Regions from separate parts of the Janthinobacterium sp. PSPC1-1 genome, predicted to be linked through region 2. Evidence: predicted binding sites of a transcription regulator. Region 2 holds the regulator's gene; each other region holds the start of a gene.

Region 1 (4,412 bases), on a different contig from region 2:
TGCTCAGTTCGATTTCCGAGACCACGTCCGGGTCGTGCGCGCGCAGCAGTTCGACCAGCGCGGCGCGGTTGCCCGGCATGCGGTTGAGGATCTCGGCGGCCTGGCGGATGCCTTCCACGCTGGTGCTTTGCGTGTCGAGCGTGCCCAGGCAGCGGCCCACCAGTTCATCGAGCTCGACCAGCAGGTCGCGGTCGATCTCGTCCAGGCGCGCCAGGTTCAGCAAGACCAGGTCGCGGCCTTCGACGGGCAGGGCGTCGAGGATCTGGCCGGCCAGCGCGGGCGGCAAAAAGGCCAGGAACACGGCTTGCATCTGCACGTGCTCGTTGACGATGTATTCGGCCAGCCATTTTGGCGAGGCCCACTGCAGGCGCGCCATTTTCGGACGGATGGCGTCGCCATAAATGTTGTTCAGCACGCTATTTGCGATATCGCTGCCCAGCGCCATGTCCAGCGAGCGCTTCAGGTAGCTGCGCGAGGCGCCGTGCACGCCGCTTTGCTGGCGGTAGTCGTCGAAGAAGGTCTGCATGGCCGTTTTCACGGATTCGACCTTGATGCCGCTCATGCGCGACATCACTTGCGTGACTTCCAGCAATTCTTCGCGCGACAGGCAGCGCAGCACGTTGGCTGCCTGTTCTTCGCCTATGCTCAGCAGTACGATGGCGGCCTGCTCCACGGGATTCAGGCTGACGCTTTCGTACTCGGCGCCGTCGGAGGGATTATTGTTGTTGAGTTCGGCCATTTTTCTGCATCCATTGTTTGACGACTTCGGCGACACGCTCGGGTTCTTTTTCAGCCAGCACTTTCAGGTGATCGACCATCACGTCGACCGCTGAGCCTGGTGGCGGCAAATTATAGTTTTCCAGCAGCGGCACGACCGGCATGCTGCCAGTGCCGGTCGCTTCACCTTCGAGCGCCAGCGGGCTGCCATTCACGCCCAGGGCAGGCGCGCCATCGGCGGCCACGCCATTCGCGCTGGCGGCGCTGCTGCCGCCCAGTGCCAGGGCAGGATCGAGCTGTTTCAGTGCCGGCGGCGCCAGGCGCGTGGTCAGCAAACGCATCAGTGGACGCAGGATCAGGAAGTAGCCGAGCACGGCGCCCAGGGCGTACAGCAGCCAGCTGCTGAAATCGACGACGGTATCGCGCTCTTCCCACCATTGCGCCACGGGCGGCTTGGCAGGGAAGGCCAGTGCAGTCAGGCTCAGGCTGTCGCCGCGCTGGGCGTTGATGCCCAGGCCGCTGTTGAGCATTTTTTCAATATTGCCCAGTTCGGCAGGGGTCCAGCCGGTTTTCGGATTCGGCGCGGCGGCGCTGTTGAGCACGACGGCCACGCTGAGTTTTTCCAGGCGGCCACGGCTGCGCTTGATCTGCGTGATGCTGCGGTCATACGCGTACTGGCGCGTGGTGGCGTTCTTGCGCGCAGTGCCGTCATCGGCCGCTCTCGGTGCGCCATTGGCCGGTGCGGCGCCTGCGGCGTCGGCCGGTGCCGGCACGGCGGCGGCCGGTGGGCGGTTCGACAGGCTGCCGGGGACGCCGGCCACGGTGCGGTTGCGTTCCTGCTCTTCGCGCATCGCTTCGCTCGTCACTTTCGGGGCTTCGCCGTATTTTTCCAGCGTTTCGTCCACACGGTCGTTGTTCACGGCGGCCGTCACGCTGAGCTTGAAGTTGTCTTCGCCGATAACGGGGCCAAGCAGGCCCGTGACGTTGCGGCGGATTTCATCCTGGAAACGTTTCGCGCCTTCATTGCCAGCGGCCGAGGCGTCGAAGCCGTCCGTCAGGTCGACGTGCGAGGACAGCAGGTTGCCGCCCTGGTCGACCAGGCTCACGCGCGTAGGTGCCAGGCTGGCGACGCTGCCGGCCACCATGTTGATGACGGCGGCGATCTGTTCCGGCGCCAGGGTGCGGCCCGGTTTCAGTGCCACCACCACGGAGGCGGACGATTTGTCGCCGTCGCTGGCGACAAACGAGGTCGACTTGGCAATCGACAGATGGACGCGTGCCGAAGCGATCGCGTCCATCGTCATGATGCTTTGCGCCAACTCGCCTTCCAGGCCGCGGCGGAAGCGCACGTCCTGCACGAATTGCGATACGCCCAGCGGGTCATTCTTGTCCATCAGTTCCAGGCCGGCCGGCAGCTGTGCCGTCACGCCCTTCGAGGCCAGCAGCATGCGCACCTTGCCCAGCATGGCGTCGGGCACCAGCACCTGGCCGCTGTCCGGATGCAAGCGGTAGGGAATGTGCTCGGCGTCCAGCGTGGCCATCATGTCCGTCACGGCCACTTTTTCGCGCGCGCCAAACACCGGCTTGTAGTTGGCCTGGTCGCGCCAGGCATACATGGTCACCATGGCGGTGATGCCGATGGCCAGCACGACGATGGGAACCAGGTTTTTCAGCAGGGCGGGCGGGATGGCGGGCTGGGCACCAAGGCGCCAGCGCGCAAATGCGGACTTCATGGGGGTAATCACTTGGGGTAACTTTCGCTGGGAGGCTGGGCGTGGATCAGGGCGTGAAGATTACAGAGGCAACTTGATGAGCTCATCGACGGCGCCCATGACCTTGTTGCGCACTTGCATCAACATGGAGAAGGACAGGCTGGCTTCCTGGCTGGCCAGCATGGCGCCGACCATATCGTCACTCTTGCCGCTGTCGACGTCGCTCATTTTCTGCGCCGCCATGCGGTCGTCGCCATTCACCTTGCCGATGGCGTCTTTCATGCTTTGCGCGAAGGAAAAGCCGGATGGTTCCGGCGCGCCGAACTGGGCGGCGGGCGCGATGCTGGCGCCCAGGGCGTGCGCGTCATTGCTCAGTGCTGCCAGATCGGCCTTGATCAGACCTGCGAGTTCGTTGCTCATCTTGCCCTCTACTTTCAATATACGGTGACGTATCAATCAGAATTACTGGTGTTGCCAATCCGGCAGTAGTGCATGTAAGTGCCATCCAGCCCGGCCCGATCCGCAGGGCCCATCAGTTTTATCAGTTGCCACACCATCCGCTCAAGCAGACTCAAACAAACTCAGTAAACCCACGCCGATATGATTTACATGACCATGATAACTAATGTTTATCTGATAAAAGTTTCTGCTGGTGGCAATAAGAAGGACTGAAAACTGCCATAAAAACCGGAATCAGGTAAGCGGAATGGCGCACTGCAAATCACTATTTTGTCACTATAAGCTTACCTCGCGGCAACTATAAAGTAAAGAGAGGATTGGCTCAAGGAATATTGATACATGGCAATATTTAGCTTTTTCATGTATTGTTCAGCACCGTAATCATCTAGCATGCGATACGATGCGCAATCGTTTGCTTGCACACCTGTCGGCAAAGCCAAGATGATGCTGTATTTAATTTCGGGCGATCCGTATAATTTGTTCTGCCACCGCAATACCGACATGACCACTACATGACAATCATTACCAAGACAGATCAAACTGTGCGCCATCAAGTCCTCGATTCCTGTCTGCTTGGACGTCCTGTCCATTTGCTGCATGTATTCGGCGCCCAGCTGCGCGACGACCTGGCTGCGGCCCTGCGCCAACCGATGAGCCGTCGTTACTGGGGTAATTTCCAGATTGACGCCGTGACGTTGTCGCGCGCGGAAAACGAGGACAGCGTGAATCGCTGGCTGAGTTTTTCCACGCCGGCCGGTCAGACGGGCTTTACGCTCGAACGGCAGATACTCTTGAGCGTGCTGAACTATCGTTACGGTAGTGCCGGCGCCAAGGGCGTGCTGCCCGATCCGGCGCAGGTGCGCGTGACGGCCACGGAAGAGCGCCTCGCTGTGGTGCTGGGACAACAGTTGGTGAACAGCTTGTTTACCCGCATCCACAAGAATCTGCAAAGCGTGGGCAAAAGCAGCGACATCGACACCAGTGCCGAGGTCGCCGTGCAGTCGGGCGTGCAGCCGTCGCGCGGCAGCTGGATCGTCAGCGTGGCGCTCAGCGATGTCGGGGCGGGTCAGAGCGGCCACTTCTGGTTTTCGCTGGACAAGCGTCTGATGGCCGACGTGCTGCGCGGCTTGCTGCCCGAGCGCGCGCAGGCGAAAAAGGCGCTGCGCAGCGTGCGCCCGCTCGCTTCGCGCCTGCAAGTGACCCTGGAAGGCCGGCTCGTCAGCAAGCAGGTGCAGCTGGGCGCCTTGTTCGACTTGCGCGTGGGCGACGTGATTCCCGTCAGCCTGAGCCGCACCGACGTCATGCTCGACGAATCCCGTTTATTTACAGCGGCTGTTTCCGAACACAAGGGCAAGCTCTGTTTAACCTCATTTGAAGATGTCGAATAATATGAATATCACCGATACCAACCAGAGCGAAACCCTGCTGGAAGACCTGGGCGATGACATGATCATCGACCAGGGCGACATGTCCGACGTGGCCAGCACCCGCGCGCGGCGCGACATTCCGCAGATGATGCGCAAG
Region 2 (4,412 bases):
GGCCCCAGGATTTCATCTATCTGGCGGCCCTGCTGATCATCTGTGCGTATTTGTTGTTTCTCGTCACGGCCATCGCCGGGCGGGTGTGGTGCGGGTTCTCTTGCCCGCAAACGGTATACACGGAAATCTTCCTGTGGGTCGAACGCCGCATCGAGGGCACGCGCAGCGCGCGCATGGCCCTCGACAAGCAGGGACCCTCCGTGCGCAAGGCCTTCAAGAAGACGGCCAAGCACCTGGCATGGGGCGCCATCGCCCTGTGGACGGGCTTTACCTTTGTCGGCTATTTCACGCCGATCAAGGAACTGGCGCGCGAGGTGACCACCCTCAATTTCGGTCCCTGGGAATGGTTCTGGGTCTTGTTCTACAGCCTGGCAACCTACGGCAACGCGGGCTGGCTGCGCGAGCAGGTGTGCAAATACATGTGCCCCTACGCGCGCTTCCAGAGCGCCATGTTCGACCAGGACACCCTGATCATCACCTACGATGCCAAGCGCGGCGAACCGCGTGGCGCCATCAGCAAGAAGGCCGGCAACAACGACAAGCTGGGCGACTGCATCGACTGCACCCTGTGCGTGCAAGTGTGTCCGACCGGCATCGATATCCGCAACGGCCTGCAGTATGAATGCATCGGCTGCGCCGCCTGCGTCGATGCCTGCAATACCGTGATGGACAAGGTCGACCGGCCGCGGGGACTGGTACGCTACAGTACCGACCATGCGATGGAAAACAACTTCAATTCGAAGCAGATCCGCCAGCGCGCCATGCGCCCGCGCGTGCTGATCTACACTTCCATCCTGGCCCTGATCATCATCGCCGTGTGTACCTCGCTGGCGCTGCGCACGCCCCTGAAAATGGACGTCATCCGCGACCGCGGTTCGATGGGACGCGAAGTGGAAGACGGCATGATCGAAAACGTCTACCGCTTGCAGATCATGAACACCTCGGAGCAAATCCAGCATTTTAAAATCAGCGCTTCCGGCTTGCCGGGTCTGACCTTGCTGACGCGCGAAGAGGTGACCTTGCAGCCGACAGAAACGCTGGGTTGGCCGATCCGCCTGCGCGTGCCGCATGGCGTGGGCGAGAAGGGTTCGAACAAGATTGCAGTCGAGCTACAATCGCTGGACAACCCATCGTTGCATGTGCGTGAAAGCGCGGTATTCATCGTGCCGCGGTGATGTTGATTCGGGGTCGGACCCTCTGGGTCCGACCCCGGTATTTCGCCGTAGGGGTAGCATCAAACATGCGTTAGCTTTACTTTATTTTCAACCCAGAAGCAAAAGCTGGGGTCAGACCCAAAGGGTCTGACCCCAAGGAGAACAAAATGTCCGACAGTCTCAAGCTGCAAGCCCCCGTTGCCCCGTGGTACAAGCATCGCTGGCCATGGCTGCTGATGATCGGTCCCGGCCTGTCCGTGGTCGTCGGCAGCTTCATGGGCTATATCGCGTTTACGCAGCCTGATGCGCTGGTGGTGGGCGACTATTACAAGCAGGGCAAGGCGATCAACCAGGATTTGAAGCGCGACACGATCGCCAGCGACCTGGCGATGGATACCAGCCTGTCCTATGATGTGGCACAGGCGCGCCTGAGTGGTTCCGTGCACAGCTTCGGCAAGGCTTACCAGGGTCCGCTGCAGCTGCATCTGGCGCATGCGACCTTGCCGGAAAAGGATATCAAGCTGCTGGTGCAGCCCGATGCGGCGGGCAATTTTTCCGTGGCGCTGCCGATGCTCGAGCGCAGCCGCTGGCAAGTACTGGTGGAAAACGACAAACGCGAGTGGCGCCTGTCCGGCATCTGGACCTGGCCGCTGCAGCGCAGCATCGCGCTGCATGCGGATGAAGAGCTATAACGTACAGCGCCGGGAAAAAACCGTAGCGAGCGGCAGTGATTTGTGGCTAAGAAGCGCAGCTGTGCTAGAGCACAGCGAGCATCGCAGGCCGCAAAGCGCGACGCGCAGTAGGTTTTGACGGTGCTGTTATTTGCAGACGTCCGTGCCGGCTGTAATGGCTTTCAACTTGGCGGGCTGCAAAATCTCGATCTCGCGGTTGGAGACGCGCAGCCAGCCTTCCTTCTTGAATTTCGACAATAAACGGCTGACGCTCTCGATGGTCAGCCCCAGGTAATTGCCGATTTCCTCGCGCGACATGCGCAGCTGAAATTTGCTAGCCGAATAGCCGCGCGCTTCATAGCGCGAGGCCAGGTTGACGATAAAGGCGGCAAAACGCTGGGTCGCCTGCATATTGCCCAGCAACAGCATGACGCTTTGCTCGCGCGTGATTTCCTGGCTCATCATGCGATGGAAATGGCGCAGCAGGGTCGGCATATTGCCCAGCAACTGTTCCAGGCTGGAAAACGGAATTTCACACACTTCGCTGTCTTCCAGCGCCACCGCATTACAGTGGTGGCGGTCGGCGCTGATGGCGTCCATGCCCAGCAGTTCGCCAGCCATCTGGAAACCCGTCACCTGCTCTTCACCGCCCGGATTGATCTGGTACGTCTTGAAGTGCCCCAGGCGGATCGCGTACAGATTCTGGAACGAGTCGCCGATGCGGAACAGCGAGGCACCGCGCACGATCTTGCGGCGGCGGCCGATGATCTGGTCCAGCCTGTCCATGTCGCCCACATCGAGGCCCATCGGCAGGCACAATTGATGCATGCTGCAGGTCGAGCATCGCGCACGCAACGCTTCCACGGTCACTGTGGGCATGGTGGGAGTGAGTAGCGCTTCAGTCATGTCGGTACCTTTTAGAAAATGCAATAACGAGTTTACTGCATACAGGGTTGCCGTGTGCCAATTTCACCGCATTTCCGCTGAATAAACGACGTTCTAACCTTGATTATATGGCAACATCATTAAAAGCCCATGTGGGAAAGGCAATTTGCGCGGCGCCGCTTGCCAAGTTGATGTATTGATAGGAAAATTCCCGACAGCATTAGCTGCCGCCTGTACCGCCCGGTACTGAAAAGGAAATCATGAAGCCTCTCGGCATCAAAGCAAAAGTCGCGCTGGCCACCAGCCTGACCTCGATCGCCATGATCGCGCTGGTCACCATGATACAGGTGCAGCACATGCGCGCCGACTTCACCCGAGTACTGCTGAGCCAGCAGTCTGCCCTGATCACCCGCACCGCTGCCGAACTCGACGACAAGCTGGGCATGCTGCTGCAGATCGTCACGCTGACGGCCAGGCAGCAGCCGCCGGAATTGATCGCCCAGCCAGCCCAATTGCGCGAATACTATGCGCGCCGCTCGATGCTGGTACTGTTCGACGACGTGCTGGTGCTCGATGCGCAAGGCGCCGTCGTGGCCGACATGCCGGAAGTGGCGGGGCGCGCCGGCATCAACGTCGCCGAGCGCGAGTATTTCCAGACCGTCCTGCGCACGCGCCAGCCCATGATCACCGAGCCGATGCTGGGCAAGTCGAGCGGCATGCCCATCGTGCAGATGGTGGCGCCCGTGCTCACGGCCGATGGCCAGGTGGCCGGCGTGGTGATCGGTGTGCTGCGCCTGTACAAGGACAACCTGTTGGGACGCCTGCGCTCGGAAAAGATCGGCAAGAGCGGCTATTACTTCATCCTCACGCGCGGCGCCGTGCCGCGCTATGTGCTGCACCCCGATACCAGCCGCTTGCTGCAGCCGCGCCAGCCGAACGCCAACCTGACGACGACCCAGTTGCTGAAGAACGATGGCGAAGGCAGCATGGTCAGCACCAACAGCCGCGGCATCACGGCCGTCAACAGCTTCAAGCGCCTGAAATCGGTGAACTGGCTGCTGGCCGCCTCGCTGCCTCTCGATGATGCCTTCGAACCGTTCGATGGCGTGCTGTACCGGCTGGTGCTGTGGAGCGTCCTCGCTTCGCTGCTGGCCGCGTTTATTCTGGGCTGGGTCACCGTGCGCCTGCTGTCGCCGCTGGTGCACCTGCGCGACACGCTGCAAGCCATGCGCACCAGTGGCAGCCGCTTCACGCCCGTGCCGGTGCGGCAGCGCGACGAGATCGGCGAACTGACGGAAGCGTTCAACAGCCTGATGAGCGAACGCGACCGCCTGCAGCAGGAACTCGAAGCGCGTGCGGCGGAGCTGGAACAGGAACGCGACCGGGCCGAGGCGGCCAACCGCGCGAAGAGCGATTTCGTGGCCAACATGAGCCATGAAATCCGCACGCCCCTGAATGCCGTACTGGGCATGGTGTATTTGCTGGGCAATACCAAGCTCGATACGGAACAGCGCAAGTATCTGACCATGGTGCGCGTGGCGGGCCAGTCGCTGCTGGGCATCCTCAACGACGTGCTCGACTATTCGAAGATCGAGGCGCGCCGCATGGAGTTGTCGCCCGTCGAATTCGACCTCGACGAGGTCATGAACACGCTGGCCACGACGATGACCATGAATGCGGGCGAAAAGGAGCTGGAACTGGC
Region 3 (4,412 bases), on a different contig from region 2:
TAGATTCTCTGCTGCGATGAACTGTACCGCAGCCTCCCTTATCTCAAACAATCCATGTATGTCACCTCGTGTCCTATCCTCGTCAAGCGTGCTGGCAAACGCCGATGAGGCACCCGCAACAAGAAAAAAGGATCCAGCAATGGTGGTGTACACGCGTTTATGCAATCGTAACGGTAGCAACATATTTATAATCCTTGCCAAGTTTGTTCTTTATCAGATAAGTTTCAGCGTGCCTGCTTGCGTGACCTGGCCGCCTCGGTCTTGATGAGCGTTAAATGCGGGCATGCATCTTGTCGATGGCGCGACTGGAGCCTCATGACGCGCCAGCCCCTGCCCGCAAGACAGAACCGCCTATTGCGCCATTATCTGGCAGAGGAGGTTTCCCCTGCGCGATTTCCTTACACCCGTGAACCAATGAAAAACATCACTGTCGAATATCGTCATAACTTTCCGCTTGATCCGTTGGATATCGTTCGCGTGTTCGATCACTCCGGCATCAAGCGGCCCACCGGTGAGCTCCCGAGAATCGCGCGCATGTTTGCCGCGCCTTGCCTGTTGTTGTCGGCATGGGTGGATGGCGAGCTGGTGGGGCTGGCCCGGTCGCTGACCGACCATGCGTATTGCTGTTATCTCTCGGACTTGGCCGTCGACAGGCAATACCAGGGCCTGGGCATCGGCAAGGAGCTGGTCAAGCGTACCCAGGCCATCATCGGCGATGAAGTGTCCCTGATATTGCTCTCCGCTCCCGATGCCATGTCCTACTATCCCACGCTCGGTTTTGAACTCGCCGGCAATGCATACGTCATTCGGCGCAAACATTGAGTGAGCGCATGCAAGAACTCTTGCACCTTTATGATACCTGTCTACACCCTCGCCGCAGCCCTGGCACAAGACCCCGCTCGCGTCGCCAAGACGCAATCGCTCACCCTCGACAGCGCCAAGCCCCACATGGGCCTGCAAGGCAGGCACGGCCTGTTTGCCTCCGACGCATGGTGGGACAGCATCAAAGCCGGCCGCATCCAGATGCAAACGGTGACGGGCAACATCGAACGCACGTATTTCGCGGGCCAGGACAGCCGCCGTGGCGATCAAGTCAACAGCTTCACCCTGCGCCTGGCTGACGGTTCGACAGTCGACGAAAGTATCTATATGCACCGCAAGCAGGATATCGCTCTGTTCGTGCCCGGCGCCATGGTGACGATGGTGTATGCGCTGGACGAACTCAAGGAACAGCCGGCTGCGGATGGCAGTGTCAATGTCGCGCGTATCGTGCTGGAAATGTCCATTTCTACGCTGTAAAGCGATTAAATGCAGTTGATACCGCTCCCCCCATACCTCTTGTGTCGTGTCAAAACCATTCCCGCTAGCATGCATTAAATTGAGGATATATCATGATGGAGGCGCGATGGACGACGAACTCAGTGGTGAAAAATGGGGGCGAAAATTTCCTGGCAGCACCAAAACCAAGGATTTATCGGGGAATTTTCGTTTGGCAGTGGAAGACTTTCTGTCTGCAATGAAAGAGGCTGGGATCAGGGTTGCAATCAATGCCACCTACAGGCCGCCGCAGCGCTCTTACCTGATGCATTATGCGTGGAGAATCGCAAGAAAACAGCTCGATCCCAAACAAATCCCAAAAATTTCGGGAGTGAATATCGAGTGGGATCACGGTGAAATTGACGCGTCTGTCAAGGCTGCAAAGGCGATGTTGATTGTCTTGCAGATTAATAATTTACCCATCAAGCCCGCACTGCGCTCGCAACACAATTCTGGTCTTGCGATTGATATGGATTTGGTATGGAGCGGAACGGTTGAGGTGAAAGATGCGAGCGGCAATATGGTGAAGATTGCCACTTTGCCGAGGACAGGCATGAACAGACAGCTGATTGCGGTCGCTGCAACATATGGGGTAAAGAAATACAGCGGACCTGGAAGCGACCGGCCACATTGGTCAAATAACGGCTATTAAAAGGAAAATCATGCGATTTTTTTTAATGATGGTACCTGTTTACTTTGTTTTTCCTTTGGCCTTTTCAGCCGAGCTACTCCCCAAGGATGTCAACAGGTTTATCTATAACGCAGAAGCATGTGAGCACTTGGCGGGAGAGTTTGATGGGGAGCTACCTAAACGGCAGCAGGATGAGATTCTCAAGGACATACATAAATACTGCAAGGCGGCGAAAAATCAGCTGAGAATTCTTGAGATGAAATACCAAGGCAACACCAAAATAATGAAGGTCATCAAGAGTAATGCTAATGATGCGGTGACCAGTTATGAGAGGGAATGACATTCGCTGGTCTCCTGGGTGAACGCGTAGGGTGCAAGCGGCCGCGACAGCAATCTTCGCAAACTTGACTTAAGTAAATTCCCAACTGAAATTCGTTTGACCGCCCCCCGCACCAGGTCTAGAGTCGTCGAAGAGATCTCAACCGACTGCATCCCCACGCCATGGCCAAGCCTTTTCCCTTGAACCCCAAGAATCCCGAACGCATCTGCTGGGGTTGCGACAAGTATTGCCCGCCGGACGCCATGCGTTGCGGCAATGGTTCCGAGCGCACGCAGCATCCTATCGAGCTGTTTGGCGAAGGCTGGAATGACTGGGGGCTGGCGGCCGCTGACAAGAAAGAGGACGAAAGCAAGCCTTAAGGCAAGCGCACCACGCGGCGCGGCGCTACAATTGCCCATCGCACACGCGCCCGCGCTGAGAAGATCACCATGCAAGAAACCCTATCCCGCTGGCTGGCAAACAGTGCCGGTGACTACACCTTGGTCGAACACCCGGCCGTGCACACCATCGATGAAGCACTGATCCACGTGCCGGCCATGTCCGGCCTGATGGTGAAAAACCTGTTCGTGCGCGACGAGAAGGGCCGGCGGCATTTTCTCGTCATCGTGCCGTTCGACAAGCGCATTGACCTGGCGGCACTGGGGCGCTTGCTGACGGCCAGCAAGTTGAGCATGGCCTCGCCCGAGCGCTTGCTGCAGCACCTGGGTATCACGCCCGGCTCCGTCAGCCTGTTTGCGCTGATCCACGACGGCGCACAGGCGGTGGAACTGGTGCTGGACCAGGCCGTATGGGAAGCTGATTCTGTGCAAGCCCATCCGCTGCGCAACACGGCCACGGTGGCGCTGTCGCATGCTGGCTTGGCTCGTTTCCTGGCGCACACGGGGCACGTGCCCCGTATCGTGAGGGTGCCGGCGATTCAATAAGGTAATCTCAATGCCCGGCCACGGGCGCGCTGCCGCTGCGCCGGCCCGGCCGGAAACCGTGCGCGCTGGCCGACCAGGCGATCACGAAAGCCAGCACCAGCAACGCCACCATGGCCCAGGGAAAGGCGCCCGCGCCCCAGGTTTCCAGCAAGGCGCCGCCCGCCACGCCCGCAGCTGCAATTGCCGCATTCCACGCCACCACATTCATCGACAAGGCCACGTCGGCGCCGCTGCCGGCCGTGTCGGCCAGCGCCGTCTGTAACAGCGTTGCCGCGCCGCCGAAGCTCAGGCCCCAGACGGCCATGCCCAGGTAGACGACGGCAGGGAGGTGCGACGCGATGCCCAGCACGAGGGCCGTCGTGGCGAACACAGCCAGGCTGGCCAGCACGCTGGCGCGCAAGTGGCGCTCGACCAGCTTGCCCGTGATCCAGATGCCGGCCATGGCGGCGGCGCCGAAGACGAGCAGGACCAGGTCGATGCGCCCCGACAATCCGGCAGGGGCCACGAACGGGGCGATGTAGGTGTAGAGAATGTTATGCGCCAGCATCCAGGTGATGACGACGGCCAGCACGGGGCGCACGCCCGGTGTCGTGAAAACGCGGCGCAGGGGCAGGCGCTCATGGACGGACTGGCCCGGGTAGTCCGGCACTTTCGCCAGCACCCAGGCGATCAGGACCAATGTCAGGGCGGAAATGATCCAGAACGCGGCGCGCCAGCCCACCAGCGAGCCGAGCAGGGTACCCAGCGGCACGCCCAGCGACAGGGCGATGGGCGCACCCACCATGGCCAGCGCCAGAGCGCGGCCTTGCTGGTGCGGCGCCACCATGCGTCGGGCATAGCCGGCCAGCAAGCTCCACGCCAGCCCGGCCGCCATGCCGGCAAAGAAGCGGGCCGCCAGGGTCAGCCAGTAGTGGGACGACAGGGCCGTGACGGTATTGAACACGAGAAAGCCGATGATGGTCAGCAGCAGCACGTTGCGGCGGCGCCAGCCGCGCGTGGCGATGGTGAGCGGAATGGCTGCCAGCAGGGAACCGAGCGCGTAGGCCGTGACCATTTGCCCGGCCAGCGCGGCGCTGATGCCGAGGCCGGCGCTGATCTGTGGCAACAAGCCGGCGGGCAAGGTTTCCGTGACGATGCAGATAAAACCCGTCATGGCCAGTGCCAGCAGGCCGGCGACGGGGAGGCGGTCGGCCAGCGCGGG

What was found. The regulator FNR, encoded in region 2, switches genes on or off when oxygen is low (the NO sensors DNR and NnrR bind a similar motif). The targets are predictions, from matches to a motif close to TTGATNNNNATCAA.
Region 1: a site for FNR is predicted at 3,221-3,234, ahead of ACP7EG_RS14135 (FliM/FliN family flagellar motor switch protein). Genes of this name have one in related genera too.
Region 3: a site for FNR is predicted at 2,353-2,366, ahead of ACP7EG_RS18885 (DUF3079 domain-containing protein). Genes of this name have one in related genera too.

The regions. Positions count from the first base shown of each region.
Region 1 covers NZ_JAFCWP010000004.1:32,137-36,548, forward strand. Annotated here, with positions in the region: gene ACP7EG_RS14120 (flagellar motor switch protein FliG) at 1-739, opposite strand, end outside; gene fliF (flagellar basal-body MS-ring/collar protein FliF) at 717-2,450, opposite strand; gene ACP7EG_RS14130 (flagellar hook-basal body complex protein FliE) at 2,511-2,849, opposite strand; gene ACP7EG_RS14135 (FliM/FliN family flagellar motor switch protein) at 3,401-4,276, shown strand; gene ACP7EG_RS14140 (FliM/FliN family flagellar motor switch protein) at 4,278-4,412, shown strand, end outside.
Region 2 covers NZ_JAFCWP010000002.1:64,558-68,969, forward strand. Annotated here, with positions in the region: gene ccoG (cytochrome c oxidase accessory protein CcoG) at 1-1,175, shown strand, start outside; gene ACP7EG_RS07825 (FixH family protein) at 1,322-1,846, shown strand; gene fnr (fumarate/nitrate reduction transcriptional regulator Fnr) at 1,973-2,731, opposite strand; gene ACP7EG_RS07835 (response regulator) at 2,971-4,412, shown strand, end outside.
Region 3 covers NZ_JAFCWP010000006.1:12,713-17,124, forward strand. Annotated here, with positions in the region: gene ACP7EG_RS18860 (hypothetical protein) at 1-153, opposite strand, end outside; gene ACP7EG_RS18865 (GNAT family N-acetyltransferase) at 316-822, shown strand; gene ACP7EG_RS18870 (hypothetical protein) at 853-1,299, shown strand; gene ACP7EG_RS18875 (hypothetical protein) at 1,406-1,969, shown strand; gene ACP7EG_RS18880 (hypothetical protein) at 1,980-2,288, shown strand; gene ACP7EG_RS18885 (DUF3079 domain-containing protein) at 2,450-2,647, shown strand; gene ACP7EG_RS18890 (prolyl-tRNA synthetase associated domain-containing protein) at 2,717-3,211, shown strand; gene ACP7EG_RS18895 (MFS transporter) at 3,219-4,364, opposite strand.